DNA from 4 places in the Paenibacillus sp. AK002 genome. Region 1 is predicted to be linked to each of the others. Evidence: riboswitches for the same ligand, from Rfam matches in the RefSeq annotation. Region 1 holds a riboswitch; each other region holds the start of a gene.

Region 1 (7,835 bases):
CGCCGCTACGGAGCCGCCGGCCAGCAGGATGACGGCTGCAGCAGCTAACAGCTTGATGAGTGCGGTTTTTTGCCCGAGGCTCTGGGCGATGTCGTCTCCCATGGAGAGGGCGTTCAGATGCCGTCCCAGCAGCAGCGCAGCCAGCATGCCAACAGCCATGTACGGCCATACGGCGGTTAGCTGGTTCATATCACGTCCGGCTACCGAACCGACCAGCCATACCAGCACCTGATCAAACATTTTGCCGTCGGAGAGCATTAGTCCTTGGGTCAGGGAGTGGAAGAAAGCGGCCATGGAAGCCCCCGCCAAGGTGATTTTGACCGGCGTCATGCCGTCCCTGCCGATGCTGCCGAGGAAGAATACGATACCGCCGCTGACGGCAGCTCCGATCAACGCGACCCAGGTAAGGGACTGGAGTCCGCCAATGCCCAGCCAGCCCGATGCCAGAATAATGAAGAAAGCCGCGCCGGAGTTCACGCCAAGCGTGCTCGGCGACGCAATCGGATTGCGCGTGATAACCTGCATAAGCGCACCCGCAACGGCAAGGCATGCCCCCACGGCGACGGCAATGAGCGCTCGTGGAAGCCTTGCCGTGAGAATAATCAGATGTTCGTTGCTTCCGTTAAAGTGAGTGAACGATTCCCATACCTGATGAAGAGGTATGTTCGTTACTCCGAATGCGATGCTGCACATGACTGCAGCGGCCAGCGCCAATAGCGATATCAATAGTCCGAATACGCGCATATATACTCACTTTCTTAAGTCCATGAATAATTAAGTTCATATGAATTTTAGGTGAAGGGACGTTATCTGTCAATGAGCTTGATAATCATTCTCACAAATATATTGATATTTTTCACGAAACCCTTTATAGTTTTGAATCAGTGATTGATAATGATTTTCAAATAGCGGGATATGACACAAGGGGGATTAAGATAGGAATGGGAACAGGAATGGCAAAGAAACGGGCAAGAGGCCTCAAGTTTAGCTTGCTGGCTCTGATCATGATCGTGATTCTTGCGGGGTGCGGAGCAAGCCCGGCGCAAGAAGGTACAAGCAACGCGGGCGGCGACACGACGAATACCGCAGAGGGCAACAGCGGCGCAGCTGCTGGCAGCGAATCGTATGAAGTTACGCATGCCATGGGGACGGAAACGATCAAAGGAACGCCTCAAAAGGTCGTCGTCCTCACGAACGAAGGAACCGAGGCGCTTCTGGCCTTGGGCGTGAAGCCGGTAGGTGCCGTTAGATCCTGGACGGGCGATCCTTGGTATCCGCATATTAAAGACCAGATGGAAGGCGTTACCGTTGTCGGGGAAGAGAGCCAGCCGAACATCGAGCTGATCGCTGGTCTGCAGCCTGACCTGATCATCGGCAACAAGATGCGTCAGGAGAAAGTATACGAGCAATTGAAGGCGATCGCGCCGACCGTTTTTGCCGAGGATCTTCGCGGCGAGTGGCAGAACAATTTTGAGCTGTATGCCAAAGCGCTGAACAAAGTGTCGGAAGGCGAAGAACTTTTGGCTGCCTACGACAAGCGGATCCAGGAGTTTAAAGAGAAGGCTGGCAGCAAGCTTGACGAAACTGTCTCCGTTGTTCGTTTCATGGCAGGCAAGACGCGGGTGTACCACACCAATACGTTCTCGGGCGTTATTTTCGATAAAATCGGCATCGCCCGCAACGACATGACTAAGAACGCAAAGGACGATTTCGTGGACGAGATCACGAAGGAACGTCTGCCTGAGGTGGAAGCCGACAGACTGTTCTACTTCACTTATGAAACAGGGGATGGCGGCGCCAACCAAACCGAGCAGGAATGGATCAACGATCCGCTGTGGAAGAACCTGAACGTTGTGAAGAACGGTCAAGCCCACAAAGTGGATGACGCGATCTGGAATACGGCGGGCGGCATCCTGGCGGCCAACCTGTTGATCGACCAGCTGCAGGAGTTTTACGGCATTCAGTAAGGAATGAAGACGGATGCTGAAGGCTAGTATCATCGTATAGCGGAAGATGCTAGGAACAAGCGGATAAGGAGGCACCCCAAAAAGATCTGAGATCTTGCGAGGGGGCCTCCTTTTTTTGCTGCAATGATACTTGGGTGCTGTTGCTTACTTTGCTGGTTCCATATTTTGTGGAAGCTTATGTCCATGAAGGTACTAGGGCAACAAGGCGACCGACACTCTCACGTCTAGATTGCGGCGCCAGCATCTCTGGTCAATTCTGTAGCTCTGCCGCATCAGAAGCATCGCCATACAGGCAGCCCAATCGCTAGATTAGTTCTGCGGGATATTCCGGCTTCCCCAACATGTTAACGGACTCCAGTTCCGTTATTTTGCTAAATCGCCCCCGATTCTTAAGTCTACCGGACACAGGATCCTTTATTACCGCAATAATCGGCCTATTTGCCGTCATATTCAATGAATAACGTCTCTGGTGTCCGTTAAATATCGATAATGGCCCCCATTCGGCTAAATAACGTATCCTCTGTCCGTTAGTCCTGGAGCAGTAGCACCAAGACCAGAAGTAGCACCAAGACCAGTAGTAGCATCAAGATCAGTAGTAGCATCAAGATCAGTAGTAGCATTTTAATACCAGCAGTCACCAAGATACTCGTTAACGGACACCAGTTCCCTTATTATCCTGAAAACCCCGATTCTCAGATCTACCGGACACAGGATCGCCTATTACCTTAATAAGGAGCCTATTTGCGATCATATTCTACGAATAACGTCTCTGGAGTCCGTTATCCATCAAAAATTACGCCTTTTCAGCTAAATAACGTATCCTCAGTCCGCTTGTCCTCGATCAGTAGCACCAAGACCAGTAGTAGCATCAAGACCAGAGGTAGCACCAAGACCAGTAGTCGCATCAAAAGATCAGTAGTAGCATTTATACCAGCAGTCACCAAGATACTCGTTAACGGACACCAGTTCCCTTATTATCCTGATTAACCCCGATTCTCAGATCTAACGGACACAGGATCCCCTATTACCTCAAAAAGGTGCCTATTTGCGATCAGATTCTATGAATAACGTATCTAGTGTCCGTTAGCCATCAAAAATTACGCCTATTCAGCTAAATAACGTATCCTCAGTCCGCTTGCCCTCGAGCGGTTGCACCAAGACCAGTAGTCGCATCAAAAGATCAGTAGTAGCATTTATACCAGCAGTCACCAAGATACTCGTTAACGGACACCAGATCCCTTATTATCCTGATTAACCCCCGATTCTCAGACCTACCGGACACAGGATCGCCTATTACCTCAATAAGGAGCATATTTGCGATCATATTCTACAAATAACGTACCTGGAGTCCGTTAGCCATCAAAAATTACGCCTATTCAGCTAAATAACGTATCCTCAGTCCGCTTGTCCTCGATCAGTAGCACCAAGACCAGTAGTAGCACCAAGATCAGTAGTAGCATTTTAATACCAGCAGTCACCAAGATACTCGTTAACGGACACCAGATCCCTTATTACCCTGATTAACCCCCGGTTCTCAGATCTACCGGACACAGGATCCCCTATTACCGCAATAATCGGCCTATTTGCCGTCATATTCAATGAATAACGTATCTGGTGTCCGTTAGCTCTCAACAATTACGCCTATTCAGCTAAATAACGTATCCTCAGTCCTCTTGCCCTCGAGCGGTAGCACCAAACCAGGAGTAGCACCAAGACCACCACTACTCTCAGCTATCTACTCTGAGTCCCCCAGGTTTCACCTCTAACCCAAAGCTACTCTAAGTTATGCGGTTTTACATTCGTTTTGGTCGGCAGCCATCCATGCATACCCCTGGGACACCGAATCCACCCATGTCCTCCCAGTAATAACGCTCGCTTCACGGCAACTTTTTTACGGCATCTTCACCACGATCTCCGCCCCTGCAACATAGGTCATCGCTTTGATGTATTTCGGGTCTTGGGCACGCTGTTCCATTTCGACCGGAGTGAGGTCCTCCATTCGTGTCTGTACCCACCATAAGTTGCCGAACGGGTCCCGTACCCGTCCCACCCGGTCGCCGAAGAACAAGCTCGTTGGCTCCGTCACAGAGACCGCTCCTGCGGCCAGCGCTTGCCGATACACATCATCGCAATCCTCAACATACAAACGGAGGTATGCCGGACTATCCGGCCATTCCGGTTTCGCGTCAAACATCATGACGACGGCATCTCCGATTCGCACCTCGGCATGGCCGATGACATCATCGCCAACATAGACGCGGGCTAACTCTTCGGCCCGAAAAGCCTGCTTGAGGAATTCGATCAGCGCTGCGGAGTTTCTTGAGATGATCCACGGCGTCACGGAGGTGTAGCCATCCGGAATGGGTTTAACCGCTTTCGGTTGGTTTGTCATAAATACGCTCGCCCCTTTAAATTTCATTTATTTGAATTGTGTTTATGCACTCATTATGCGGGGGCATATATGACAGCCGAGCGTCAGTGTTTCCGGAATGGGTTTGGGTAGCCTGCGTTTTTATCTTGCGAAAAGACAGCCGCCACCGTACATCGTCACAATCACGCGGTCGGAGGAAGGTTTCGAGCTTGAGGTTCCGTCCACAAACTGTTAACGTTTGACACCACCCGCAAACCTATGTACAGTATTAAACAAAAGAATAGGAAGTCCACTAGGGGAGCCGTTGGCGGCTGAGACAAGAGCGTATCTTGGACCCTTTGAACCTGATCTAGTTCGTACTAGCGTAGGAAAGTGGAGCCTTCGAATATGAGGTCTCGGTGCACTTTTTGGCGTACCCGGGCTTGTTGACGAAGCCGCTCCAGTTTTCGGGGGCGGCTTTTTAGCGTTGTCTGAAAAGTCGTGTCTTGCGGACTTCCTGCTCTTCAATATGTTGGAGGTGGGGACAAACATGAGTTTCACGCAAGCGCTCCGTCAGCAGGCGGGAGGCATTTTTCAAGCAATCTTCGATCATCCCTTCGTAAAAGGCATTGCCGAGGGGAATCTGGAGCGGGAACAGCTGATTCACTATGTGAAGCAGGATTTTGAGTATTTGAATGCCTACATGCGGATTTACGGAATAGCCATATCCAAATCGACCAGCCGGGAAGAGATCGCGGCCTTTAACGAACAGATTTCATTCATCCTGCACAGCGAGGTGCACCCGCATCAGAATTTTTGCGCAGCTGCCGGTGTGACCTATGAGGAGCTTCAAGGATATCCGCTGGCTCCGTCCGCGCATCATTACATCCGTCATATGCTGACGGTGGCGCATGAGGGTAGTTTGGGCGAGATTATGGCCGTGCTGCTGCCGTGCCCATGGACGTACCTGGAGATTGGCCGCAAGCTGCTGAATGAGGTGAAGCCGGATGCCGCCCATCCGTTTTACGACTGGATTTCTTTCTACGGAAACCGGGGGGAAGACGCGACAGCCAAATTCCGCGACCGTGTCGATGCATGGGCGGAGCGTGCGACGGCAGCCGAGCGGGAACGGATGAGGGAGCATTTCATGCTGAGCTGCCAGCTGGAGTATCTGTTCTGGGACATGGCTTATAAGCAGGAGGAGTGGCCGGTGCAGCTGGAGGCTGCCGTGCTGTAAAGAGCGATGTTCACAAGCACATGGAATTCCATTATAGCGAAGAGAGGCTGATATAAAATGCGTTCATGGGAAAAAGAGGTTTCGGCGCTTTTAATGAAGGTACAGCAGACGAGCCCCCTCGTTCACAATATGACGAACGTGGTGGTTACGAATTTTACGGCTAACGGCTTGTACGCGCTGGGCGCGTTGCCGGTGATGGCTTACGCGCCGGAGGAAGTGGCGGATATGGCCGCCATCGCGGGCGCGCTCGTATTGAACATCGGCACGCTGAACCGCGAGCTGGTGGATGCGATGATGATCGCGGGACAATCGGCGAATGCCCATGGCGTGCCGGTGCTGCTGGACCCGGTCGGCGCGGGAGCGACCCGTTTTCGGACGGAGTCGGCGCTGCGGATCCTAAGCGAGGTGAAGGTTTCGCTCGTGCGCGGAAATGCGGCTGAAGTCGCTCACCTTATCGGGGAGGTCCGCGAGATCAAGGGCGTAGACGCAGGCAATAGCGCAGGCAGCAATCATGCCGAGCTGGCCGTGCGGGCTGCGCGCGAGTTAGGCACGATCGTGGCCATTACCGGTGAAGAGGACGTGATTACCGATGGAACGGAAGTGCGCATCATTGCCGGAGGGGATGCGCTGCTTACGAAGGTGACCGGCGCAGGCTGCCTGCTGACCTCGGTGCTGGGTGCCTTTGCCGCGGTAGAAGCGAACCTGCTGCTTGCAGGTACGGCGGGTCTGGCCTTCTATGGGGCCGCGGCGGCGAAAGCTGCTGAGCGAACGGCAGATCTGGGACCGGGAAGCTTCCAGATCGCTTTCCTGGACGAGCTGGCGAAGCTTCATCCAGAATCGCTGGAAGGGTATGCCGCTGTACTGGAAGCGGGAGCGGCGGCTGCCGGAGGCACACGATGAGCGAGGTTCGCATGCCCCGTGCCCTGACGATTGCCGGGTCTGACAGCGGCGGCGGCGCCGGCATTCAGGCCGATCTGAAAACCTTCCAGGAGCTCGGCGTGTACGGCATGTCGGCGATTACCGCGATCACGGTGCAGAATACCTTGGGGGTTCACGGCGTATATCCGCTGCCGCCAGAAGCAACTGCGGAGCAGATTGAAGCGGTTGGCTCGGATCTCGGAGTAGATGCATTGAAGACGGGCATGCTGTTCAACGCCGAGATCATTCGGCTGGTTGCTGACCGGATTCGGGCATTCGGCTGGGGGAAGGTCGTTGTCGATCCCGTAATGATCGCCAAGGGCGGAGCGGAACTGCTGCAAAGCGAAGCGGTGCAGGCTTTAAGAGAAGATTTGCTGCCGCTGGCGTTGATCGTCACCCCCAATATACCGGAGGCCGAAGTATTGGCGGGGATGCGTATCCGCACGATGAACGATCGCAACGAAGCGGCGAGGCGTATTCATGATCTGGGGCCCAGGATCGTAGTGATCAAAGGCGGTCATGACGAGGGAATGCTTGGTAACGGTGAAGGCACAGATCACGAAAGAGGCAGGGAACCAGCTATAGCGGCGGGTATGCAGCAGGAAGAGCTGCCTCAGTTCGAAAGGACGCACGGTCAAACGAGCACTGCCATGCCTGCTGGGGAGTATAGGGGGGGCCGTCCGCTCTTTTCCAACGATGACGGTAATCCCGAAAGTCCTCCGGTCATCGACCTCGCATACGATGGTACGGCCTTCACAGAATTATATGGCAGACGAATCCATACCGTTCATACGCACGGTACCGGCTGTACTTTCTCTGCGGCCATTACCGCAGGCCTGGCCCAAGGCTTGAGCGCATTCGATGCGATTCAGAGCGGGCGCTTATTCATTCAAGCGGCCATTGAGGACGGATTGAACCTGGGGCAGGGACAGGGCCCGACCAATCATTGGGCATACAATCGCCGCCGTCAGGAGGTGCTGCGATGACGGGCAGAGTGGCACCCGAGATCATGAGGCGGCATCTGCGGATGTACCTCGTGCTCGGCAGCGTGAACTGCAGCGTCGAGCCAAGCTTGGTCGTGCAGGAAGCACTGGCTGGAGGCGCAACGATGGTCCAGTTCCGTGAGAAGGGGCAAGCAGCACTCGCCGGGGAGCCGATGATTCAGCTGGCCCGCCGTATCCAGGCCGAGTGCCGCCTAGCAGGCGTGCCCTTCATCGTCAATGACGATGTGGAGCTGGCATTGAAGCTGGACGCCGACGGCGTGCACGTCGGCCAGGACGACGAATCCGCGGCTTCCGTCCGCGAGCGGATCGGCAACCGGATTCTCGGTGTTTCCGCTCACACGGTGGAGGAAGCGCGGCGC
Region 2 (7,835 bases), 580 kb from region 1:
CTCGGCGTGGTTCGGACCTCATGCCCTTCCAGCTCATACGGCTCGCTCAGCATCGTCCAGATCTCTTCCGCCATCCAGATCAGTTCCTGATCCTCGCCGGCCGGATGAATCACTACCGTAAATTCGTCCCCTCCTAAACGGGAAACCAGAACGCCTTGGGATTCAAGGGTTTGAAGACGGGTCGCGACCTTGCGAATCAGCAAATCGCCGGCACGATGGCCGTAGCGGTCATTCACTCGTTTAAAACGGTTCATATCCATATATAGCAGCCCTACGCGGGAACCTGCGCGGTCCGCCTCCTGCAGCGAGCTCGACAGCCTCGCGTTAAAGTAGCGGCGGTTATAGAGTCCCGTAAGATCGTCGCGATGCGCCAAGGTCTCGCTCTGCATCAAGCTTTGATGCAGCCGGTCAAACAAGCGGTCATTCTCGAACTGGATCAGGATCTGCCTGATCAGAATCAGGATGACGCAGAGGGATAAGCCGGTAAAAAGCCCGTTCCATCCTCCAAACCGCTGCACCATAAGGGCAAACATCCCGCCAAGCACGCTGTAGGGAAGCAGGTATCTTACGATCAGATTTCCGAACGAACGGGGCTCCCTCTCATCCAACGATTGATTTCGGGCATCGGGAGCTGACCGCCCTCCTGCCAAACCAATGATGAATACCGAAAACGTATAAAGTGGGTACAGGTATGAACGAACTTCAACACCCTTATAATCGACGAGATACATATGCAGAACATCGGCGGCAATGTACATGCTCCCGCCAAGGCATATCAGGAAGACTGCCCGTTTCCTTAACTGCCCTGTGTTAAAATACAACACCAGGGTGAAGAAAATAAGCACCGTTGCGCACAGCGGATACAGCATGTCCACCCACAGCTTTCCCCACAAGGCTTCATTCGCCAAACCGTTAAGCTCGGGCTTGATGAAATATTCCCAGCCTACCGTCATGACCGTTATGCCAACGATCACGATGTCCAGCATAAACCGAACTCCCCGAAACGAACCTTGCACGTGCCGGAACAAATAAATGAGGGAACCTGCAAACAGGATGATTTCGAATCCCCAGAATAATTGAGTCAATATTGTCCGGGAAGCGCTCTCTTTCCCCAGCCAAAAATAACAAGCATCGATGATTCGAGCCGAGGCATCCGCCATCAGCCCGGCACTTGCGATAAGCCAAAACCTTCGAAGATGCGGCTCGTAATGCCGACTGATCCGTAGTAAATAGACGGAAGCGGCAGCGGAAGCCATAATGACTAGAACACGCTGAGGCAATAAAGCATCAGGCATCCACAGAACGGTCATTATCTGAATGAATGCATATATGATGGCGAGTCGAATCCACAGATGATCTGCTGGAGTTGGACTCATAAGCATTCCTCCTCGGCCAAAAGGCAAGCTTTCTTCAATGCTTGTTTGTTAGGTCTTTTGAATTAATAGTTATAGTTCTCATGATACTTTTTACCCACCTAAAAGTAAAGAAGAGGAAATGAAAGAAAGACCGTCGATTCTACTCTATTAAACCATCGCGTACCCAAAAATTGTCGTCCTCAAGACCCACTTGACGTATAGGAATTATGTGATAATATTTCAGTCATATCTCATATGAATCGGAAAGGGTGTTTGCCTTGTCACAGAAACGATTGGATCATGTCGGCATTGTCGTCCGGGACCTTGAAGCCACGATTGCTTTTTACACAAATGTCGTAGGACTTGAACTGAAGGATCGCCTTACCCATACCAATGGCGTCATCCAGCTGGCATTCCTCGGATTTAACGGCAGCGACGAAACGGAAGTCGAGCTTATTCAGGGTTACAGCGACACGCTTCCCGCAGAAGGCACCGTCCATCATTTTGCCGTCAGCACCGATAATATCGAAGCGGAATATGCGCGCGTTCAGGGACTGGACGTACCTCATCTTGACGAGGAAATCGTAACGCTTCCGAACGGGTACCGCTATTTCTTCGTGCACGGTCCCGAAGGAGAATGGATTGAGTTCTTCCAGCGCTAACCGCTGGCGAACAGGATCCTAGTAATTGCTTTATCCCGTGAATGGTTAACGGGGTTCGTTCTTCCAACTGCACAAGCCATGTCCAATACGAAGACCTGCCTCGTTCGCATCCCCTTCCGAACTAGACAGGTCTTTGCGTTAGGACTATAATAACGGTTGTAACGTCCGAAACTTCATAAATCCCGGGGGAGCTGGAATTTGGCCGGCTGAGAGTGTATCCGATGATACTGACCCTTACACCTGATCTGGGTAATGCCAGCGTAGGAAGTCCATGTTTGCGGCAGCTATGATTTGCCGTGGTATACACTTACGCCGTCATGCGTCCTGATATCATTCGGGGCGCTTTTTTTGTGGAGTTAACGAGGTCGTCATAGAAAGAGAAGAGAATTCAAAGGAGAGAAGACACGATGAAGAAGGGAAAATGGATGGCACTGCTTCTCGCTTGCGCCCTGCTGATGGTTGCGGCGGGATGCGGTACAGGCGGAAAGAACGAAAATACAGGTACCGAAGGCGCAGACGGCCAGGCGGCCGAAAAGCTCCGCGACGTACAGCTGATGCTCGATTGGTCGGCCAACACAAACCACACCGGACTGTATGCGGCCAAGGAGCTCGGGTATTACGAGGAAGAAGGGCTTAACGTCCAGATCGTCCAGCCGGGGGCCGGCGGAACGGATACGCTGGTCGCATCCGGCAAGGTGCCGTTTGGCATCAGCTACCAGGAAGGCGTCACGCTTGCCAGAACCCAAGGCCTGCCGCTCGTCTCCATTGCGGCGATTATTCAGCATAATACATCCGGCTTTGCCGCCCCCAAGGACAAGGGGATCGTCAAGGCTGGCGATTTTGAAGGAAAATCCTACGGCGGCTGGGGCTCGCCTGTTGAGGAAGCCGTCATGAAATCCATCATGGAGATCGACGGTGCCGATGTCAGCAAAGTAAATATGGTTAACATGGGCGATGCCGATTATTTTACGGCCGTCAAACGCGATATTGATTTTGCCTGGATCTTCTATGCCTGGACCGGTATCGAAGCCGAGCTCCGGAACGAGCCGCTTGACATGATCTATGTGAAGGACTACTCCGAGCAGCTTGACTATTACACGCCGGTGATCGTAACGAACGAGAAGCTGATCCAGGAGGACCCGGAGCTTGTCAAAGCATTCATGCGGGCGACCTCAAAAGGATACGACTACGCGATTCAACATCCTGAGGATGCGGCTGCCCTGCTGACGAAGGCCGTTCCCGAGCTGGATGCCGAGCTGGTTCTTGCCAGCCAGAAATGGCTGAGTCCCCGCTATCAGGATGATGCTGCCCGCTGGGGCGAGCAGAAAGCCGAAGTATGGTCGGGGTATGCAGACTGGATGTTTGAACGCAAGCTGCTCGAGAAGGAGCTCGATGCGGACAGCGCCTTCACCAATGAATTTTTACCTGAGAAACCATAGGATGCATTTAATTTGGAAGAGAGACGGCCTGTCCGGCAGGCTGCCTCTCTTCCATTACAATATAGCTTGCATGAAAGGATGAGTTTAGATGGCAAACACCCTCTTGAGCATACAAGTGATACCCAGAACGCCGGATGGAGGCGACAGCATTCCTTATGTGGATGAAGCGATCCGGGTCATACAGGAGTCGGGCGTGAAATACGAGGTCCATGCGCTCGAAACCACCTTGGAAGGAGAGCTTTCCGAGCTGTTGAAGATCGTTGAGCGCATGCATGAGGCGCTGGTGAAAGCGGGAAGTCCCAGCGTCATATCCCAGGTCAAAATCGCGCACCATCCGGGCGGCATCAGCATGGATAAGCTGACTGAGAAATACCGTCCATGAGAAAAGGCTGGTGGAGCTCCGTTTGGCCGCCCGTTGCGGCGGTCCTTTTCTTTTTGACGGTATGGCAGGCCGCGGTATCGGTATTCGATATAGAGCCGTATATTTTGCCGGCGCCGACGGCCATCGGGCATGAAGCCGCCACCGGCGCCTCCGGCCTTTTTCAGCATACGCTAGCCACGCTGCAATTAACCCTGGTCGGATTTATGATCGGTACGGCGATCGGCCTTGTCATCTCGTTGGCCCTGCATCTGGTGCCTTTTCTCAAAACTGCCCTTTATCCGCTTCTTATTCTTAGCCAGAACGTGCCGACGATCGCTCTCGCCCCGCTCCTCATGATTTGGTTCGGCTTCGGCATGCTGCCCAAGGTTATCGTGATTACCCTGGTCTGCTTCTTCCCCGTAGCCGTTGCCGCCCTGGACGGACTGGCGCGTACCGACCGCACCATGATGAATTACATGCAGATGGCGGGAGCCACTTCATGGCAGATCTTCACCAAGCTGGAGCTGCCGCATGCGCTCCCCTCCATCTTCTCCGGGATCCGCATCGCGGCCACCTATTCGGTCATGGGTGCGGTGATCGGGGAATGGATCGGCTCAGACCGGGGCATCGGCTACTATATGATGCTGCAAAAATCCGGCTACCGCACGGACCGGGTGTTTGTTGCCATTCTGATCATCGTCCTGCTCAGCCTGCTGATGGTGCTGCTCATCACCCTGCTGGAGAAGCGCCTGATCCGCTGGAATCGAAAAAGTTAAAACCATGATGAACGGACATTTTCTAACCTATATAAAAGGAGGCTGTTTAGCGATATGACACATCAAGTATCCCTTCCGGATCATGACGGGCAGCGCCATTCATCTATCGCGGTCCCGCCAGCGCCTGCCCTTGAGGCTCGCAGCCTTCATATCACCTTCCGCGAACGGCGCAGCGAAGTGCACGTGCTGGATGGCCTTTCGCTTCAGGTGCAGCCCGGGGAATTCGTCTCCTTGATCGGTCCTTCAGGCAGCGGAAAGAGCACGCTCTTCCATATCATCGGGGGATTAACGGCTCCGGATGAAGGCTCCGTACTCATGGACGGTCAGAATGTGACCGGGGAGAAAGGCCGCATCGCCTATATGCCTCAACAGCCGGCCCTCTTCCCTTGGCGTACGGTGGAGGACAACGTGCTCCTTCCCGAGGAGCTGAGAGGCACCTCGAAAACCGCCGCCAGGGAAAATGCCCGCAGCTGGATGGAACGGGCCGGACTTGCCGGCTTCGAGAAGGCGTACCCGCATACCCTTTCAGGGGGGATGCAGCAGCGGGCCGCTTTTCTGCGCGCGCTGATGAGTCCGCAGGAAGTCATGTGCCTGGACGAACCGTTCAGTGCGCTCGACGCGCTGACACGCAGCGATATGCAGCGCTGGCTGCTCGATATCTGGGAGGATACGCGCCGTTCGGTGCTGATGATTACCCATCATATCGAGGAGGCGCTGCTGCTCTCGGACAGCATCTATATCCTGTCGGCGCGGCCCGGCACGATCCTGAAACGGGTGAAGGTCCCTTTTCCCCGTCCGCGCAGGGAAGACATCCTGAACGACCCGTCCTTTATCGCGCTAAAAACCGAAATCTCCGCCATCATGCGCGAAGAACAGCACAAGCGTTGAGCCGCATAGGCAGGATACAAATGGCTAAGCTCCTGTATCCATCATTCAAAAGCGCTTCTTGTAGGCGTGCAAGCGAGGTGATATAACGATGAAATCATTCACGCAGACGGAAACAAATCTCCCTCTGCTGGACACCCATATTCATCTGGATCGTTATGCCTTCTCCGATCAGCAAACGATCCTTGCGGATATTCGCAAAAGCGAAGTTCAGTCCATCATCTCCGTCTCCATGAACCTGGCTTCCAGCAAGCGAAACCTGGAGCTGGCCAGGGAGTACGGACCGTTGGTGCGGCCGGCTTTTGGTTATCATCCGGAGCAGCCCGTCCCTTCCCCTGCAGAAACCGAAGAGCTGCTGGATTGGATGGTTAAGCATGTCGACGACATGCTTGCCGTCGGTGAGGTCGGCCTGCCCTATTATGCCAGGCTGGAAGCCGAAACGGAGGGCCGGCCGTGGGATAACCGCCCTTATGAATGCCTGCTTGAGCAATTCATAGCATTTGCTGGACGGCATCATAAACCGGTGATACTGCACGCTGTATATGAAGATGCGGATACCGCATGTGATTTGCTCGACAAATATGGCGTCACCCGCGCCCATTTCCATTGGTTCAAGGGCTCTCGTGACACCTTGCGGCGGATGGCGGATAAAGGCTGCTATATCTCCTTCACGCCCGACATTCTTTATGAGGATGAAATTCGCGATATTGCCCGCATGTATCCCGAGCATCTTGTCATGACCGAAACCGACGGCCCTTGGCCGTTCGAAGGCCCGTTCACCGGACAGATGACCCATCCCAAGATGACGGCTTCCGCAGCGGCGGCATGGGCCGAGCTTCGCGGGCTGACCGTTTCCGAGGCTCGCAGGATTTTTTACGAGAATGCGGTTAGACTTTACGATCTATAAAAAAAAGAATTCCCGTTCCATTCAAGCCGGTTGTTTACGCAATCGGTTTGTTTTCTTTAAGGAACCGGTTATATTGGTTAATCAGTTCATCGAGCACGATCGATTGCCTGAGGACTTTAGGATGGTTAAAATCACGATACCGCTGCTTCATTTTATGAAGCTTGTTTCTTTCCTGCTCGATATCAAACCTAATGCCTTCCTTCGTTTTCATGACTTAATGTCCTCCCCTCATGTAATATTTTATGCTTTAATGTAAAATTATAGGATGTTTGATGTTAGACATCAGGGGCCTAAAATCGAAAGGGACAGGTCCCATGAAACAAAAAAACCACAATGCGAGCGCACTCGCATTGTGGTTTGGATTTCGGTTATTTCACAAATTTGTCCTGATACGCCTTCGAGATCTCCTCTGTAATCTCCTTCATCTTCGGATCGCTCTTGATCGTTTCGATCAATTTATCGTACGATTCAACCGGTTCCTTGCCGGTGATGACCATGACCCGCATATCCTCTACTTTCTTGGAAATCTCGGGATAATATTTGTTATAGGCTTCCGAATATAGCTCGCCCGAAGGATTCGGCACCTTAACCGTCTTGCGCTCCGTAACGATCTCTACGTTCCGTTCATACACCTCGTCCGGCATCCCAACCGCATTGATGGCCATATCGTCGCTGACGAGGTGAATCATATTGTTCAGATTTCCATCTCCCGTCTTATCGGTGACGGCCTGCGGCGTTGCGACCTTCTTTCCGTTCTCCAGATTGTAATGGACGCCTTCGATTCCGTAGGTCAGCATCTCGTTTCCTTCTTGGCTGTAGCCATAGTCGAAGAACTCGAGGATCTTCTTGACTTTGGCCTCCGGCACTTTCTTCGGAATGAGGTACACGCCATAGTACGGGGAGCCTGAAGGCGTATACTTCACCCCGTTAGCATTCTCCAAGTAAGCAAGCGGCATCAAATCCGCCTTGGGATCAACGTCCTTCACGGCCTTGCCGGTTACCCAGGCATGGTTCATGGACATGCCGCCAACCCCTGCCTTGGCGCTTCGCATCGTATCCATCACCTGGGAGAACTTCATGATGGCAAAGTCTTTTGGTAACAAGCCCTCGTCATAAGCCTGCTTGATCCACAGCATGGCCTCCCTTGACGCGTCCGACGTAATAATCGGAGACAGGGTATTATCCGGCTGGAGCTTCCAGCCCCCTTGCGTTTCATTAAAGATATTATAAATATACGCGAGCGCGCTCGGATTAGCGGCATACGGGATCTCATCCGCCTGTCCGTTACCATTCGGATCCTGTTCCTTGAAAGCTTTTAACACGTTATGGAACTCATCCAGCGTTTTTGGCGTTTCCAGCTGAAGGGCATCCAGCCAATCCTTGCGGATCATCGGGAACACCCCGCCCCCATAGCTTGGGTAGTAACGCGGAATCACGATGTTCTTGCCAT
Region 3 (7,835 bases), 3.4 Mb from region 1:
CAGGTGCAGCAGGATATTCAAGAAGTGAAGGATGGGAGAGACGTTCTATTCCGAAGTCGATGGATGACCTTCACTGCGAGAAAAGGAGGGGATTGACCATGGTGAAACATACGCATCTCGGCGTTTATGGAATACTGATTCAGCATGATCATATCCTGTTGATCCAGAAAGCGAGAGGGCCGCATAAGGGGAAGTGGGATTTACCAGGCGGCTCGATCGAGTTCGGCGAAGAGCCGGAGCATACCCTTCAGCGCGAATTTATGGAGGAAACCGGACTTGGTTCAATTAAGGGAAGCATTCGGACGGCCGTCTCTTATACGATCGTGTATCAGTATGAAGCGAATCAGATGGAAGAACTGCATCATATCGGCATAATTTATGATGTCGAGCTGCTGGATGACCAAGCTAGAATCCAAACGGGCGGTGACGGTCAAGACTCCTTGGGAGCCCAATGGATTCCGATTGACACACTGGGATTGCTGCCGTTAACGCCGTTTGTCGAGATGATGATGGAGCCCGATTTAGAGACGAATCCAAAAGCGGGGATCGAAGAATGACGATTATATATTTTGTGAGACATGCGGAATCCCCATTTATCGAGGGGAAGGAACGGTCTCGTGGATTGTCGGCGCAGGGATCGCTTGCTGCGGAGCGAGTGAAGGAGATGCTGCTGGATGAAGGGATTGACGCGATCCTGTCGAGCCCTTATCAGCGCGCCAAGGACACGGTCCAACCATTGGCGGACGCTTTAAGATTACCGATTATGGAGCAGCAGGACTTAAGAGAACGGATGGCCGGCGATTTTCAGGGACATTCCTTCCTTGATGCCAAAAAGAAACTGTTCCAGGATCCGGCCTTCTCCTTCCCCGGAGGGGAATCCGGTAAAGCCGCGCAAAGCCGTGCGATCCGGGCCTTCGAGATCATTTTGAATGCATATGGAGGCAAGCGGGTAGCGATCGGCACGCACGGCGATATCATGACACTCATGCTCCAGCGTTATGATGAGCACTTCGATTATCATTTTTGGCTGGGAACGACATTGCCTGATATTTACCGCGCCGAATTTGAGGAAGGGCGGCTTGTGAACCTTGCGCGGTTATGGAGCGAGCGTCAAGAGATAGGATGATAAAAGGCCAAGAATCTCGTTAGATTCTTTGGCCTTTAAGTTTAGATGCGATAAATGCGAGCTTATGTAGACTGACTCGCTGCTTAAAATTTGAAAATGTTGATGGTTTTCTGCAGCCGGAAAACGGCGTTATTCATCGCTTCCGCTTCTTCAGCCATCTTCTGGATCGACGAGATGCCTTCGTTCATGGAGGCCGACACTTGCTCCGTTCCGGCAGCGGATTGCTGCGTGATCGCGGATATATTCTGAATCGCGGAAGAAATGCTCTGCGCGCTATCCAGCATGGACTGGCTTTCCTTAGAGAAAGCGGCGATCTGATCCGAAATATACTGCACGCTGTTTACGATCTCCATAAACACAAGCTCTGCTTCGCGGATCATTTCGGTCTGCTGCCTGACGACCTCCTCATTGATTTTGATGTTTTGGGACGCGTGTTTGATGTCCGATTCGATGCTCCGAACGAGATTGAATACTTCCCGGGTTGAAGACGTAGATTCTTCGGCCAGTTTACGCACCTCCTGGGCGACAACGGCAAAGCCTGCGCCATGCTCGCCAGCTCTGGCCGCTTCGATGGATGCGTTCAGGGACAACAGGTTGGTCTGATCGGCAAGCTCGGAGATCGTCTCCGTAATCTTCGTGATTCCTCTGGCGCTTTGGGCCAGCGCATCGATGGATTCCGAAACCTTGGCCGTTGCATCAATGTTTCGCTGCATCCCTGCAGACTGCTTGGCTACCGAATCCCTTCCTTGTTCAACCAGTCCCAGCGTTTCGATCGACCGGGTATTCATTTCTTGGGTCGAATGCGTATAATTGCTGACCTTCTCTTCGATCTCACGGATGGAGTGCGTCATTTCGGATACGTCTTCCGAAATTTCGTTGGCGCCGACGGCCAGCTCGTTGGAGGAAAGGGAGACTTGATTCATCACTTGAATAAGCTCCTGGTTTTTAATCGAAATGCTTGAGCTTGACGTCATCACCTGACGGGTGATATCCGAGGTTTCCTGCAATATTTTGCGAAGCTTGTCCACCATGCTGTTGAAGGTTCTGCTCAGATCGTTCATGCCTCCAACCTCCTCCACCTGGAAGGTGAAGTCGCCTTTGGCGATTTTGGCGGAAACGCTGGAAATTTCCGCGAAGGAGTTCGTAAGCGTTTTCTCAATGAGACGAGAAAGAGGAAAAGTAAGCCCGGTTAGTACCACGACGATGACCACGCCAATGATTGCTTTACCCATCAGAATAAACGCAAGCAGCATGGGTACCGCAAACAAAGCGGCAATGAGATAACAGGCTGCGGTGATTTTTTGAGACATAGGGAGTCTGTTGAACCATGCCATAAGAATGAGTCCTCCTCAACAACATAGGATATATTTACCATGATTATAGCATCGACGGGCTAAACTAGATATAACGAATTGACAAAAAGTGTTGAATTAGGTCGAAAGAACTGAGTGTGATGGAAGTGAGGGGAAGCATAGCCATATGCAGATCCCCTCTTGATGCATAGAGATGAAGCCGGATTATTTCACGGCACGAAATAAGGCGGAAGCGAGAAAATCGGTATTATCCAGAATCATGCGGTCATGCTTGAACAGCGTTTCCCAGAGCGCAGCATCGAACAGGAGTCCTTTATCGCGCTGCTCAAACGCATCCAGATGACGAGTTTGCTCTTCCTTTAATTGCTCGTTGAAGTGGTTGTACTCCAAAAATTCTGCCTGCTTAAAACCGCAAGACATGAGGGCCCCCGCCCATTCTTCCTTCATCATCAGATTAGGAATGCCGAAGAATTCGAGCAGCTCCTTAAGCTTCGGCTCCGGCATCGGCTTATCCAGCAGCAGTTCCCTGTCCAGCAGGACGCCTCCGCGATCCAGAACGCGGTAATATTCGGGCAGCGATTTCGAGGTATCCGTAAATACGGTGACGGACTCGGCCATGATCAGATCAAACCGGTTGTCTTCGAAAGGCAATGCGCATACATCTGCCTGCAGGAACTCTACGTCCATACCCATGGCTTCGGCTCTTGCGCGGGCTTTCTTGATCATATTTTCGTTCAAGTCAATGGCGGTCACTTGATAACCCATCTCCGAAAGATGGCAGGCTGTTCTGCCGGTTCCGCACCCTACCTCCAAAATGCGGCTGCCCGGTTGAATGGGATAATTCTTCAGCATTCTGAGGGTTGCCTCGAATCCTCCCGGGTGGGCACTGCCCATGCCTAATCTGGAGAGCATGTGAATGTAATTCATCTCATCTATCCCTTCTTCCTTCATCGTCAATGCGGGTAATCGTTTATTTACCATATGATTCAGGTACGTTTGGGGTTTTCGTTGAATTTAATATTTTGAGCCCTTTTTTGTGGCGGATGAGAGAATTAATGGAGGAAACGTCCATGAGACTGGAACCGACGGAGGCAGCGATACGCGTCATGCAACGAAATTATCCCGACTGCTTGCTTGCCGTACTTGGCGGCAGCGCGAGCAGTGGCGAATATAATGAACAATCCGATCTGGACATCATCGTCATTGAACGGGACGGACATGACTTCAGCAGGAAGACGATCGAAGCGCATGGCTGGATCGCGGAAATATTCATATTGTCCTTATCCTCCTATCGCGAATATTTCGACGTGGGAGTGCTGGCGGCGAATCCGTCTTTACAGCGGATGGTCGCCGAAGGTACGGTGCTGCGTTCGTTGCCTGAGGGAGAAGAGGTTCGGGCGGATGCCCGGAGTGATTTGAATTACGGCCCCATGCCCTTGTCGCCGAGCGATATTGCCGAATACCGCTACATGCTAACCGAGTTTTTGCTGGACTTGACAAGTCCCCGCAGAGAAGGCGAAAAATGGTTTACGGTACACAAAATAGCATCGACTCTATGCGAATTCGTGCTGAGGGCAAACCGGGAGTGGACGGGTGAAGGGAAGATGCTGTTCCGTTTGTTCAACGGCTATAGCCCAGCCATGGGGGATCGACTGGAGGCAGCGCTTCTGGCGATTTATCGGGAGGACGATCCTTCGGACCTTATTGCAGTGACGGAGGAAGCCCTCAGCCCGTACGGAGGCAAGCTGCTGGTCGGTTATGAGGAATAAATAAGCCCTGCATAAAAAAAGAGGGGGGTACATTAGCCGTGACGCTCGCCCGCCACAAGCAATAAGATAATAACGTGATTAACTCACGTCATTCTTTTAAATCCAGGAGGGATCTTCATGAGCGGAGCATATGGCGGCGCATGGGGCAATTCAGTAGGAACTATATTGGTTCTCTTTATCCTGCTCGTAATCATCTTGAGTGCTTGGGTTTAAACACCGTCAATATTCTTGCCTGCAATCGATAAAGGCCCGGCGCTTGCCGGGCCTTTATCTGTTGGAAAGGACCTTAAGCTTTGGCTTTGGGAGATGGGCTGTGGGCCGAAACCACCGCGGTCATGACCAGATGGCTGCTGTCGGATTGAATCGCATGTTGGAACGCGTCTTCGAGTGATCCGAACACCCGGGACAACGCCCCGTCCAATCGGCTGGCGTAATGAACGCTTCCACCGAATGTGCCCGCTGCCTTCGCACGATCCACTTCTGCGTAAATGACATCCATGTAATCGGCGCTACCCATCGGGTAAAGCGCGAATTGGCAGGCCGTTTCGATATCGGCGTGTTCCCCGATATCGTGGTTTAAGCGGGTCGAATCCTCGTCCATATACGCATCGGCATCCGTATCGCCTGGGCAGCCGATAGAATAAGTACCGTTAAACACCGTGTGCACGCCGCTAGCCGCGGCATGAGCGAATATCGCTCTCGTCACATCAAACACATGCTCCGCACGTCCGCGAATACAAGTGCTTACATCATCCGTTTGGATCCAGACCTTTTCCGAATCCACGGAACGAAGCGCCTCCGTGATCACTTCCACGAACCGATCCGTCATGGGAAATACCGAGAACCGGCATCCCACGATCCGGCTCGTTCCGCATACAAGCTCATTCATAAATTTTTTTCCTCCCCATTGTTAAGTCCACGCAAAAAAACCGCACCCCATGAAGAAGTGCAGTTATGCCTACGCAAAGAAATAAACATAAATGCTACACTTCCCCACGCTAGTATGATCTAGATCGGGTGATAAGGGTTAACGGCAGCCCGCCGTCTCTCAGCACATGGCACCCCTAGTACAGCCAAACATCAAATATGCAGTTGGTAATCAAGCCGGCTCCAAGAACTTCCGAAGATCAGAAGGCGAAAGGCCTGCTTCCTGTGTTATTGTATCGTTTTGGCGGCAGGTTTTCAATGGCAGGGCACCATAAAAAAGCCGCCTGCTCCAATCCTCTGGACTTGGATAGGCGGCTTATGCCGGCTACGGCTTACTTGTATACCTTCACGCGATCTTCAAGCGGCGCAAATTCTTTTTCGCCCGGATCTGCAACCGGTTTGCCGAAAGGCATTTGAGCGATCAGCTTCCAGTTTTCCGGAATGTTCCATTCGGACTTCACTTTCTCGTCGATCAACGGGTTGTAATGCTGGAGGGATGCGCCCAGGCCTTCTGCCTCGAGGGACGTCCATACCACGAATTGCAGCATGCCGTTGGATTGGTTCGACCAAACCGGGAAATTGTCGGCATACAGCGCGAACTTTTGCTGCAGGTCGGCAACTACGTTATTGTCCTCGAAGAAGAGAACCGTGCCGTATCCAGCGCGGAATGCGCCCATTTTTTCAGCTGTGGATTTGAAAGCCTCTTCGTCTCCGACAACTTCTTTCAGAATGCCTTCGGTCAGGTTCCACAGTTTGTCATGCTGTTCGCCAAGCAGTACAACGACGCGTGCGCTTTGGGAGTTGAAAGAAGACGGAGTATATTTAACGGCTTCATTAACAATCTCCTGGATGCGTTCGTCGGAAATGACCGGGTCTTTGCTGATGGCATAATGGGAACGACGATGCTTAAGTGCTGCTGAAAAATCTTTAGACATTGAAAAAACCTCCTGATGTAATCATGTTTGCATAAGCCTGATAACAAAGATGTCCTTTAATTCAAGCAAATATGCATGTTGAGTTGAATTGCTGTCGTTGAATTATCATTTCACATTAACTTACGTTTAGTTAGAAATAATAATTATGTTAGCATATTAATATAACTTAGAGGTATTGTCAACGCTTCGAAGGAAAGTTAATTTATATTTTTTATACCCGGTTACTGAGAATTAAATCAGCTTCCAATATGTATGTATTTCGGGAACCCCGAATCTAAGCAGCTCAGCCTCAGCGATATAAAATTGATCTCGGCGAAACTCCATATTATGAACAAATCATGAACAAATGATACTTGGATGAACAAATTAAATGATTTTCATTCTCAATTATACTTGTCGACTGAGAATGAGAATGATATAATCCATATCAGAACGCAATTGATAATCAATCTCAATGAGAATGGTTGGGGAATTGCTGACTGCCGGGTTTCGACAGACATACGCATAGAAGGAAGAGCCATGAAGATTAGATACTTATTCGCAGCCGTTGTGGTACTCTCCATAATTTCGTTATTTATTGGAGTTAAAGATATCTCGCCACTGGAACTGTTCTCGATGACAGAACAACAACAGCATATTATGCTTGTAAGCCGGATTCCCCGGCTTGTCAGCCTCATATTGGCGGGTGTCAGCATGAGTATCTGCGGATTGATCATGCAGCAGCTCAGCCGCAACAAGTTCGTATCGCCGACGACGGCGGGAACCATGGACTCCGCCAGATTGGGGATCTTGGTCGCCATGCTCGTCTTTACGACAAGCGGCCCGCTTATCAAAATGCTCGTGGCATTCGTATTCGCGCTGGCAGGAACCTTTATCTTCATGAAGATACTGGATCGGATCAAGTTCAAGGACGCGATCTTCATCCCGCTGGTAGGACTTATGTTCGGTAATATCGTCAGTTCGGTCGCGACCTTCTTTGCCTACAAATATGATCTTATACAGAATATGTCGGCTTGGCTGCAGGGCGATTTCTCCATGATCATGAAGGGCCAGTATGAAATGCTGTACCTCAGCATCCCGCTTGTGATTCTGGCTTACCTGTTTGCCAACAAGTTTACGGTAGCCGGAATGGGAGAGGAATTCGCAACCAACCTGGGACTTCATTATCGGCGAGTCGTGAACCTGGGATTGGTCATCGTTGCGCTGGTTACGGCTTCCGTTGTGCTGACCGTCGGCGTGATTCCGTTCCTTGGTCTGATCATACCTAATATTGTCAGTCTGTACTTAGGGGACCACTTGAAAAAAAGCCTTTCGCATACCGCGCTGCTGGGGGCCGGGTTCGTACTGTTCTGTGACATCCTTGGCCGGATCATCATTTATCCCTATGAAATTCCGATTAGTCTGACCGTGGGCGTACTCGGAAGCGGTATATTCATTTTCTTACTGATGAGGAGAAAGGCTTATGACTTATAAAGCCAAACTCGGCCTGTTGGCCGCGGCGGCAATCATCCTGGTGGCAGTCTTTCTGTTCATTGATCTTGGCGGCAATTGGGATTACGCCCTTCCAAGACGAATCAAGAAGGTTCTTGCCATTATTCTGACCGGCGGGGCGATCGCTCTGTCTACCACGGTGTTTCAAACGGTCACGAATAACCGGATACTGACGCCAAGCGTGATGGGATTGGATTCCTTGTATATCCTGATCCAGACGACCGTGATCTTTGTCTTCGGTTCCTTCACGCTGTATAAATTGGGCAGCAATGTT
Region 4 (7,835 bases), 2.3 Mb from region 1:
ACCACCTACCCCAGGAACCGTCACGGATAAATGTAATGCTTTAACGCGGTCCAGGGTGATACTTGCAAATCAGTCCTGCCGTCTCCTCGTCCCGATTCTTGCCGCGGCATTCCAGGCCTTCGACGACGGCTTGGAGCCGATCCGGCTTCAGGTTCTGGCCGAACTTGAACTTGGCGCTCATCCGCTGCGGAGTCAGCCGGATGACGGCTACCCCTTTCAGTCTGGAGGTGTAAGCCCGGTCGTTCGCGTCGATGGCGCGGTATCCGCCTTCAGGCTGCAGCTTTTGCATCAGCGCCTCCATCGCAAGCGCTTTTTCCTCCAGATCGTCTACAATCACGGCCTCGCCGATAGCGGTAACGCTTTTGAAATAGGCCGTGGCCGGGCATGCCATCTCGGGGTCGGAGAAATAGGAAGGGATGAGGGCATACTCATCCGCTATGGTGAAGCATACGGCGGGCGTCCGGCGGAGATGGTCCATTTTCTCACCCATCCGGCTGCCGTGAAAATAGAACGCTCCGTTGACATAGGCAAAATTCAAAGGCGTTACACGTGGGATTCCTTCCTCATCGGCCGTTCCAAGGAAACCAAAGCTCATCCCGCGAAGGAAGTTCTCGATCTCTTGGGGATCCTCCATCGCAAATTCGTCTCTTCTCATGGTTACATGCTCCCCCTATCATTTTGAATAACAGCATACGATGTTCATTGACAAGGAAAAAGCGCCAATTTAGAGTAATTTGTATAGTCCAATTTGATCGTAATCCCAAAATAGAGGAGACATCGCCATGGAGCTTGGATTGCCATTCGAGACCTATGTGGAACAATATCGATTTAAATATTTGGCTCTGTACCACGCGATTCGCGCTGCGATCCATAGCGGCAAGCTGCCGGAAGGCACGAGGCTTCCCGCAACCCGCGAGCTGGCCAAGCTCTACGGGGTGTCCAGGGGATCGGCCGCGCAGTGTTATGACATGCTGATGGCCGAGGGCTACGTCGTATCCCGGCAGGGCAGCGGAACTTACGTGGCCGAGGGGATCGCTGCCACGGCAGACCAGCCGCCATTGGCCGAGCGGGCACCGGCGCTCTCCGCTTGGGGGCAGCGACTGATGAGCCAAAGCGGGGAATATGTCTCGGCACAGCTGCTGCTGAAGGAGCCTCCCCCGGGTACGATCTCTTTCGCGAATGCGAGGATGCCCATGGAGGATTTCCCTTATTCGGAGTGGCGGAGCGCGTTATCCTATGCAGGCGGAAGCGGGGGAGCCGAGCTGCAGAACGGAGCGCCGCCGGAAGGGGATATCGAACTGCGCCGGGCGATAGCCGGACACCTTCGGTTCACGCGGGGCATACAGGCGGATCCCGAGCATATCGTGGTTTTCAGCGGTTCCATGCAGGGACTTGTCCTGATGTTTCAGCTGCTGGTTGATCCCTGCGATCACGTGGTGATGGAGGATCCGGGTTATCAGGGAATCCACCGGGGCATAAGCTTGAGCGGCGGGATTCCGCTGCCGTCCCCTGTCGACGACGCCGGATTGATTCCGTGCGAATGGGACGCAGGCCTGCTGGTCGTAAGCCCCAGCCGTCAATACCCGACGGGCGCGGTGCTGCCGCTGGAGCGAAGAAGGGCGCTGCTGAATTGGGCGCGAAGCCGCCAGGCCTTTATTATCGAGGATGATTACGACAGCGAATTCCGCTGGGGCGGCAAGCCGATCGAGCCTCTGAAAATGCTGGACGACGAGGGACGCGTCATCTTTGTCGGTTCATTCTCCAAAACGATGTTCACCGGCCTCCGCATCGGTTATGCCGTGCTTCCCCCGAGCCTGGTTGAGGCGGTCGTTCAGGCCAAGGCTCTGTACGAGCCGATCTCGCCAGCCGTATTGGAGCAGCGCGCCTTGGCCCGCTTTATTGTAAGGGGAGGTTACGGGCGGCATCTCAGAAGAATGACTCGGCTGTACGGCGCGCGGTATGAGGCGCTTCGCCATGGGATGGAAACCCATGCCTCGGGTTTGTTTCGCCTTCACCCCGGCGATGCCGGCCTGCACGTCTACGCGAACTGGCTGCGCTCCGCGGAAGAGTATGCCCTGTTCCAGAAGGCTGCCCGCAAGCGCGGCGTCATGTTTCGGGATGCAGCTGCCTATCATCGTACGCCCGGGCCGCCTGCCGCCTGCTTCGGCTTCTCGCATCTCGGCATATCCAGCATCGAAGAAGGGGTTGCCCGGATGGCGCAGGCATGGCGGGACATGCAAAAAACATAAAAAACGGGTATGATGGGAAAGAGGTCAATTTTTGAATGAGATGAGGGGGTTATGACGAGATGCTGAATGCATCGCCGTCTTCGTTTATAATCATGCCTGCGCTTGCCAAAATCGTTTGCGAGCCGGGCTGGAAATGGCAAAAACGCGAAAGGCCCATGCAGAACTACGATTTGTTCTATGTATGGAGCGGCGAAGGCACGGTCGAGCTTAATGACGAGCCCTTTACCGTGGGAAAGGGAAGCTGCTTCCTGTTCCGACCCGGAGATCATACGAGCGCGACGCATAATCCGCAGAAGCCGCTCGTATTGACATATATCCATTTTGACGTGACCGACCCGGTCGAAGAGATTCCGGCATCGTATCGCAAGCTGACGGAAACGATGGATTTCGAATATTTGCTTGCACGCTATGTGCGTTTGTATCTGGACAAGCCCTATGGTTCACTGGAAGAGGGCCAGCTCATTCTGAAGCAGCTGATGATTCATCTGCTGCGCTCGGATCTGGATGCGCCGGTGGTCAAAAAAGCAAGCAATCAGCTGTCCGAGGCGATCCATGAAATCGCGAATTACGTCCGCCAGCACCCGGGGGTTCCCCATCGGGTCGAGGATTTGGCGGCCAGAGCGGGGTTGTCTCCCCGCTACTTCTCGATCAAGTTCAAGGAGCTGATCGGCACGCCGGTGCAATCCTATATCATTCAGATGCGGATCGAGCGGGCGCAGCATCTGCTGCTGCATCAAGGGATGAACGTAACTGAAGTGGCCGACGCGCTGGGTTATCGGGATATTTTCTTTTTCAGCCGACAGTTCAAGCAGTATACGGGCAAGAGCCCATCCGAAATTCGGTGATTCCCCGCCCTTCCATAACTTACCTGCTTGGTGGAAGGGGCCCATGGGTTTCATAGCAAGCGATTTAGGGTAAAAACGACGTACAGTTTCATTTTATGAAGGGGGGAGAGGGGAATGAGCCCAAGAAGACGGGTGCGTGGACGTTTCTTCAGTCGTGGCGGCTGCGGTATATTCAGAAATCGCTTGCGCCGCATGAAGACAACGAATCAGGATCATCAGGACGTTTGGTTTTAAAGGACCTTGGCCTACATACGGGTGACGTTGAATCCCGTTATTATATACGCATTTCGCTGGAAACACGCAAAAGGGAGCTGACAAGCTCCCTTTTTTATTGGGATTTATTTTAAAAGTGAGGACGGACTCGGACTGCATTGCAAAAATTTGATATATTGGGAATATACATAAAGCGCTTAAGAGCAGAGCTCGAAAAAGTAAAGGATTAGGCATTTTGGATAAAGGAAGGATGTTGGCTGTGAGAGAAATAACGGCATCGGCGGAGCCGGCGGTGATCCGGTGGTAAAGGGGAGAGCAGGGAAGGCTGCGCTGGTCACGGGCGCGTCGAGCGGGTTCGGACTGCTGATCAGTCTGGAGCTGGCAAAAGCAGGTTATGACGTGGCCGCGGGTCTTCGCAGACCTGAGGCGGCGGCAGAGCTGTTGGCTCAGGCTGAACAAGCCGATGTTACCGGGCGCATTCACATCTTCCGACTGGATATATGTGCCGAGGAGCAGGTCAAGGCTGCTGCTTTGGCGCTGGAGCAGAAGTTCGGCCGCTTGGACGTGCTGGTGAACAACGCCGGCGAGGCGGTGGGCGGCATGGTGGAGGAAGTGCCGCTGGGCGGCTGGCGAAAGCAGATGGAGACGAATTTCTTCGGGACCGTATCGGTGACGCAGCATATGCTCCCGCTGCTGCGCAAGTCCGGACGGTCCAAAATCATTCTCATGAGCAGCATTAGCGGCAGGGTCGGCTTTCCGGGTTATGGTCCCTATGCGGCGTCCAAATTTGCGCTGGAGGGGTTCGGCGAGAGCCTGTCCATGGAACTGATGCCCTTTGGCATCGATGTCGTGCTGGTCCAGCCCGGTGCCTACGGCACGCCGATCTGGAATAAGAGCTTTGGGGAGTTAAAGGTTAAGGAAGGATCACCCTACAACGCTCTGCTGAAGGGCGTGCTGGACTATTCCGAGCGGACGGCCAAGGGAAGCGGGGATCCACAGGAGGTAGCCAGGCTTGTGGCAAGAATCGCGTCTATGTCCAAGCCCAGGTTCCGCTATACGCTGCCCCGAGGCACGCGGATGACCGCGCGGATCAAGGGCGTGCTGCCGGATCGGCTGTTTCAGCGGATCATTTACCGGCTGCTGAGCAGGCGGTAAACATTCATGCAGCTACCGCATGCTGGGCCGGCATTAATCATTCATCCGTCGAATGTTTCATGGAGTTTGTAGCGCGGTGCTTGGAAGGAGAAAGGAATTACCCTTTTCGGGCTGTGGAAGGGTGCAGCAAACCAAGCAGTTCCCCCATCTTCACCTTGGAGCCCGGCTCCAAGTCGCCGCGCGGAGTAAACGTGCCGTTCTCCGTCAAAAGCACGACGGTAGAGCCGAATTCAAAGTACGCAAGTTCGTCGCCGATGTCGTATTTCTTCACGCTCTCGTCGGCATAACGGATGCTGCTTACGTTCATGGCTCCGACCTTCACGACCGCAACTTCGCCGAATTCATGGGCAATATAGGTAATGAGACGCTCGTTGCGGCTGAGCACGTTCCGGATATGGGTCATCGCAAAATCGTTCACGGGGTATACCCGGCCCTTCAAATGCTCGCTTTCCGCTTGAATGCCGGTTACCGGGGAATGTATGCGATGATAGTCGGTCGGGCTTAAATACAATACGAATGCATAACCGTTGATGTAATTCTCCATTCTCGGTGACTTGGCGAGCAGCTCGCTCAGGGTATAATCCTGTCCCTTGACGCTGAGAATGGTGCCGGCGTTGACGGTGCACATCGCCGAAATCGTGGCATCGACGGGGCTTACCATGGCATCGGCGGTGTCGTCTATGGCGCGCAGGCCTATTTTTAACCGGCGGGAAAAGAATTCGTTCAGCGAACGGTATTCGTGGATCTCCTTCTCCGCTTCATGCGCCGGGATTTGGTAGATTCGTATAAATGCAGGTATTAGATGACGGCTCAGCCGGCTGTGGGAACAATGCCCCATAATGCGGGACAGCCACTTGCGGGAGGACAGCTCGGTCATCAGACGCAGCAATTGTTTAGCCATGTCATTCTCCTTTGTGCATAGGTGTCGGCAATAAAACGTTGGTGGAAAAGCCAATCACTCTGATATTGACATAGAATGAGCCGGAAATCAATAAATAGCCATTTTTGAAAAAAGGTTCTTGCTAATTGGGGAACGAATGTGTATTTTAAGATTAACATGAAACCGAATAGGGAATACGGGTGCTTGAGTGAATCAGGCTGAGATTGCAGCTGCTATCCGCTGTTGACCGTTAATCTGAACTGGGTAATGCCAGCGTAGAGAATATCCGACCCTGCCTATATAGGGCCTATTTTTCCGTCTGCGCGTTTTTCCAGACGGTTTTTTGTTGTGTTTATACAAAAATAGCGGTGGAGAGGGGAATGTGTTGTTATGGGAACGTCAGTGCAAGAGAAATTGGGGGTACAGCCTAGAAAAGGGCTGCGTTTAAGCGATATTTTGGTGACGGTGCTGTTATCGCTTGTGCTCGGCGTCATTTATCACTTCTGGGGATCGGTTTACAATCTGCTGAAACCGCTGTTCTTCGAAGCGGATGAACTGTTATACGGCATGTGGTTCGCAGCGGCCACGCTCGCTTACCTGCTGATCCGCAAGCCGGGAGTGGCTATCATCGCGGAGGTGGCGGCGGCCCACGTGGAAGTTCTGTTCGGCAGCGGCTGGGGACTGACGCTGCTGCTGTACGGCCTCATTCAAGGGCTGGGCGCGGAATTGGTATTCGCGGCGTTCCGTTACCGGAGCACCTCGGCGTGGACGGTGGCGATTGCCGGGGCCGGCGCGGCGGTCGGCTCGATGGTGATGGACTTCTATTACAGCTATACCGATGATCTGCAGACCTGGATGTTCCTGGCCAAGTATGGCATGCGGATTCTCAGCGGCGCCGTCATTGCCGGCTTGCTCATGCTGCTGCTGGCCAAAGCGCTCGACCGTACGGGCGTTACATCGCTGCTGCGCCCCGCGTCCAAGAAGGATTATGAAGCACTGGATGATCCGCGCCATGTCTAAAACCGCCGCCCGCTGGGTTTCGGCTTCAACCGCCGAGGCGGTTCCAGAGCAGGCCGTGCATGTGGAGGGATTGCGCCTGAAGTATCCGGGCGAGGAGCGTTTGATGTTTAAGGACTTGTCCTTCTCGGCTGCCCGGGGGGAGAAGGTGCTGCTGCTCGGTCCGAGCGGCTGCGGCAAATCCACGCTGCTTCAGGTGCTTAGCGGGATGATTCCCCGCGCCACGGAGGTGCCGATGAAATGCGAAGTCCAGCTGGTGCCTCGCTCTTGGGGATATGTATTCCAAGATCCGGATACCCAGTTCTGCATGCCGTACGTGGATGAAGAGCTGGCCTTCGTGCTGGAGAACCTCAGCGTTCCCCGCGACGAGATGAAGGAGCGAATGCAAGCCGTCCTGCATGAGGTAGGGCTTGACCTTCAGGAGCTGCATATGCCGATCAGTCATCTGTCGCAGGGGATGAAGCAGAGGCTTGCGCTGGCTTCGGCCCTTCTGCTGGAGCCGGAGGTGCTGTTCCTTGATGAGCCGTCCGCGCTGCTCGACCCGGAAGGCAGGGAGCAAATCTGGTCTGCGGTGAAGGCCGTATCGGAAAGGCGTACGCTGATTATCGTGGAGCACCGGATTGAAGAAATGGCCCAATACGTGGACCGCGTGGTGCTGTTCACCCCGGATGGCGCCATTCTGGGCGATGGCCCGCCGGCAGCGATATTCGCCGAATATGCGAGCGAGCTTCAGGCGTATGGCATCTGGTATCCCGGCGTATGGGAGGATTATGCGGAGTCTCGGGCAGGACGGGAGCTGTTTGCTCCGGTCGACGCGCCAGGCGATGAGCTGGGAAGTCTCATGCATGAGGCAGACTCATCGTACGACCACCTTGGGGAGCCTGTCATTCGGTTAGATGATTTCCGGGGACTGCGATGGGATAAACCGGTCATCTCCCTTCCTTCGGCTGAGGTATACCCCGGAGAGTTCATTGCGGTGATCGGTCCGAACGGCGCAGGCAAAAGCTCGCTGCTGCTCAGTTTGATGGGGCTCCTGCGCGCCGAAGGGACCTATGTGCTCTGCGGGGAGGAGGTCATCCAGGGCAAGAGCAGGAAGGTGAAGAAAAAGAGAGAGCGGCAGCTGCGCCAAATCGGATTCGTGTTTCAGAATCCGGAGCTTCAGTTTCTGACGGAACGTATCGGCGATGAGGTGATGTACTCGCTGCTGGTGGACCATATGCCGCCGGATGAAGCGAAGGCACGGGCCGACCGATGCCTGGAACGCTTTGGGCTGGACGGCATGGATAACAGGCACCCGTACCAGCTGTCGACAGGCCAGAAGCGCCGGCTGAGCGTTGCTACGGCCATGGCAAGACAGCCGGCCGTCCTGCTTTTGGATGAACCGACCTTCGGACAGGATGCGCGGAACACGTTCGCAATTCTGGAGATGTGCGAACGGCTGCGCCGCGCCGGAACCGCCATTCTCATGGTGACCCA

The links. Region 1 has a riboswitch for thiamine pyrophosphate ahead of tenA (thiaminase II). Riboswitches for the same ligand answer to the same signal wherever they lie in the genome.
Region 2: linked by a shared signal. The riboswitch ahead of M1D70_RS03060 (ABC transporter substrate-binding protein) and the one ahead of tenA (thiaminase II) in region 1 are both predicted to bind thiamine pyrophosphate.
Region 3: linked by a shared signal. The riboswitch ahead of M1D70_RS20975 (YkoF family thiamine/hydroxymethylpyrimidine-binding protein) and the one ahead of tenA (thiaminase II) in region 1 are both predicted to bind thiamine pyrophosphate.
Region 4: linked by a shared signal. The riboswitch ahead of M1D70_RS26595 (ECF transporter S component) and the one ahead of tenA (thiaminase II) in region 1 are both predicted to bind thiamine pyrophosphate.

Annotation. Positions count from the first base shown of each region.
Region 1 covers NZ_CP096377.1:1,288,696-1,296,530, forward strand. The annotation lists gene M1D70_RS05530 (FecCD family ABC transporter permease) at 1-744, opposite strand, end outside; gene M1D70_RS05535 (ABC transporter substrate-binding protein) at 942-1,967, shown strand; gene M1D70_RS05540 (VOC family protein) at 3,859-4,359, opposite strand; TPP riboswitch at 4,623-4,726, shown strand; gene tenA (thiaminase II) at 4,868-5,554, shown strand; gene thiM (hydroxyethylthiazole kinase) at 5,612-6,454, shown strand; gene thiD (bifunctional hydroxymethylpyrimidine kinase/phosphomethylpyrimidine kinase) at 6,451-7,458, shown strand; gene thiE (thiamine phosphate synthase) at 7,455-7,835, shown strand, end outside.
Region 2 covers NZ_CP096377.1:708,168-716,002, reverse strand. The annotation lists gene M1D70_RS03070 (diguanylate cyclase domain-containing protein) at 1-1,376, opposite strand, end outside; gene M1D70_RS03065 (VOC family protein) at 1,634-2,017, shown strand; TPP riboswitch at 2,192-2,301, shown strand; gene M1D70_RS03060 (ABC transporter substrate-binding protein) at 2,425-3,456, shown strand; gene M1D70_RS03055 (MTH1187 family thiamine-binding protein) at 3,545-3,838, shown strand; gene M1D70_RS03050 (ABC transporter permease) at 3,835-4,593, shown strand; gene M1D70_RS03045 (ABC transporter ATP-binding protein) at 4,648-5,481, shown strand; gene M1D70_RS03040 (TatD family hydrolase) at 5,570-6,385, shown strand; gene M1D70_RS03035 (aspartyl-phosphate phosphatase Spo0E family protein) at 6,420-6,596, opposite strand; gene M1D70_RS03030 (extracellular solute-binding protein) at 6,754-7,835, opposite strand, start outside.
Region 3 covers NZ_CP096377.1:4,726,946-4,734,780, reverse strand. The annotation lists gene M1D70_RS21010 (class I SAM-dependent methyltransferase) at 1-96, shown strand, start outside; gene M1D70_RS21005 (NUDIX hydrolase) at 99-557, shown strand; gene M1D70_RS21000 (histidine phosphatase family protein) at 554-1,126, shown strand; gene M1D70_RS20995 (methyl-accepting chemotaxis protein) at 1,210-2,460, opposite strand; gene M1D70_RS20990 (class I SAM-dependent methyltransferase) at 2,644-3,390, opposite strand; gene M1D70_RS20985 (nucleotidyltransferase domain-containing protein) at 3,510-4,208, shown strand; gene M1D70_RS20980 (hypothetical protein) at 4,326-4,421, shown strand; gene M1D70_RS20975 (YkoF family thiamine/hydroxymethylpyrimidine-binding protein) at 4,495-5,097, opposite strand; TPP riboswitch at 5,182-5,284, opposite strand; gene M1D70_RS20970 (nitroreductase family protein) at 5,468-6,070, opposite strand; gene M1D70_RS20965 (ABC transporter permease) at 6,590-7,543, shown strand; gene M1D70_RS20960 (iron chelate uptake ABC transporter family permease subunit) at 7,533-7,835, shown strand, end outside.
Region 4 covers NZ_CP096377.1:5,927,353-5,935,187, reverse strand. The annotation lists gene M1D70_RS26620 (pyridoxamine 5'-phosphate oxidase family protein) at 41-655, opposite strand; gene pdxR (MocR-like pyridoxine biosynthesis transcription factor PdxR) at 783-2,249, shown strand; gene M1D70_RS26610 (helix-turn-helix domain-containing protein) at 2,309-3,094, shown strand; gene M1D70_RS26605 (SDR family oxidoreductase) at 3,608-4,462, shown strand; gene asd (archaetidylserine decarboxylase) at 4,560-5,363, opposite strand; TPP riboswitch at 5,529-5,641, shown strand; gene M1D70_RS26595 (ECF transporter S component) at 5,733-6,362, shown strand; gene M1D70_RS26590 (ABC transporter ATP-binding protein) at 6,355-7,835, shown strand, end outside.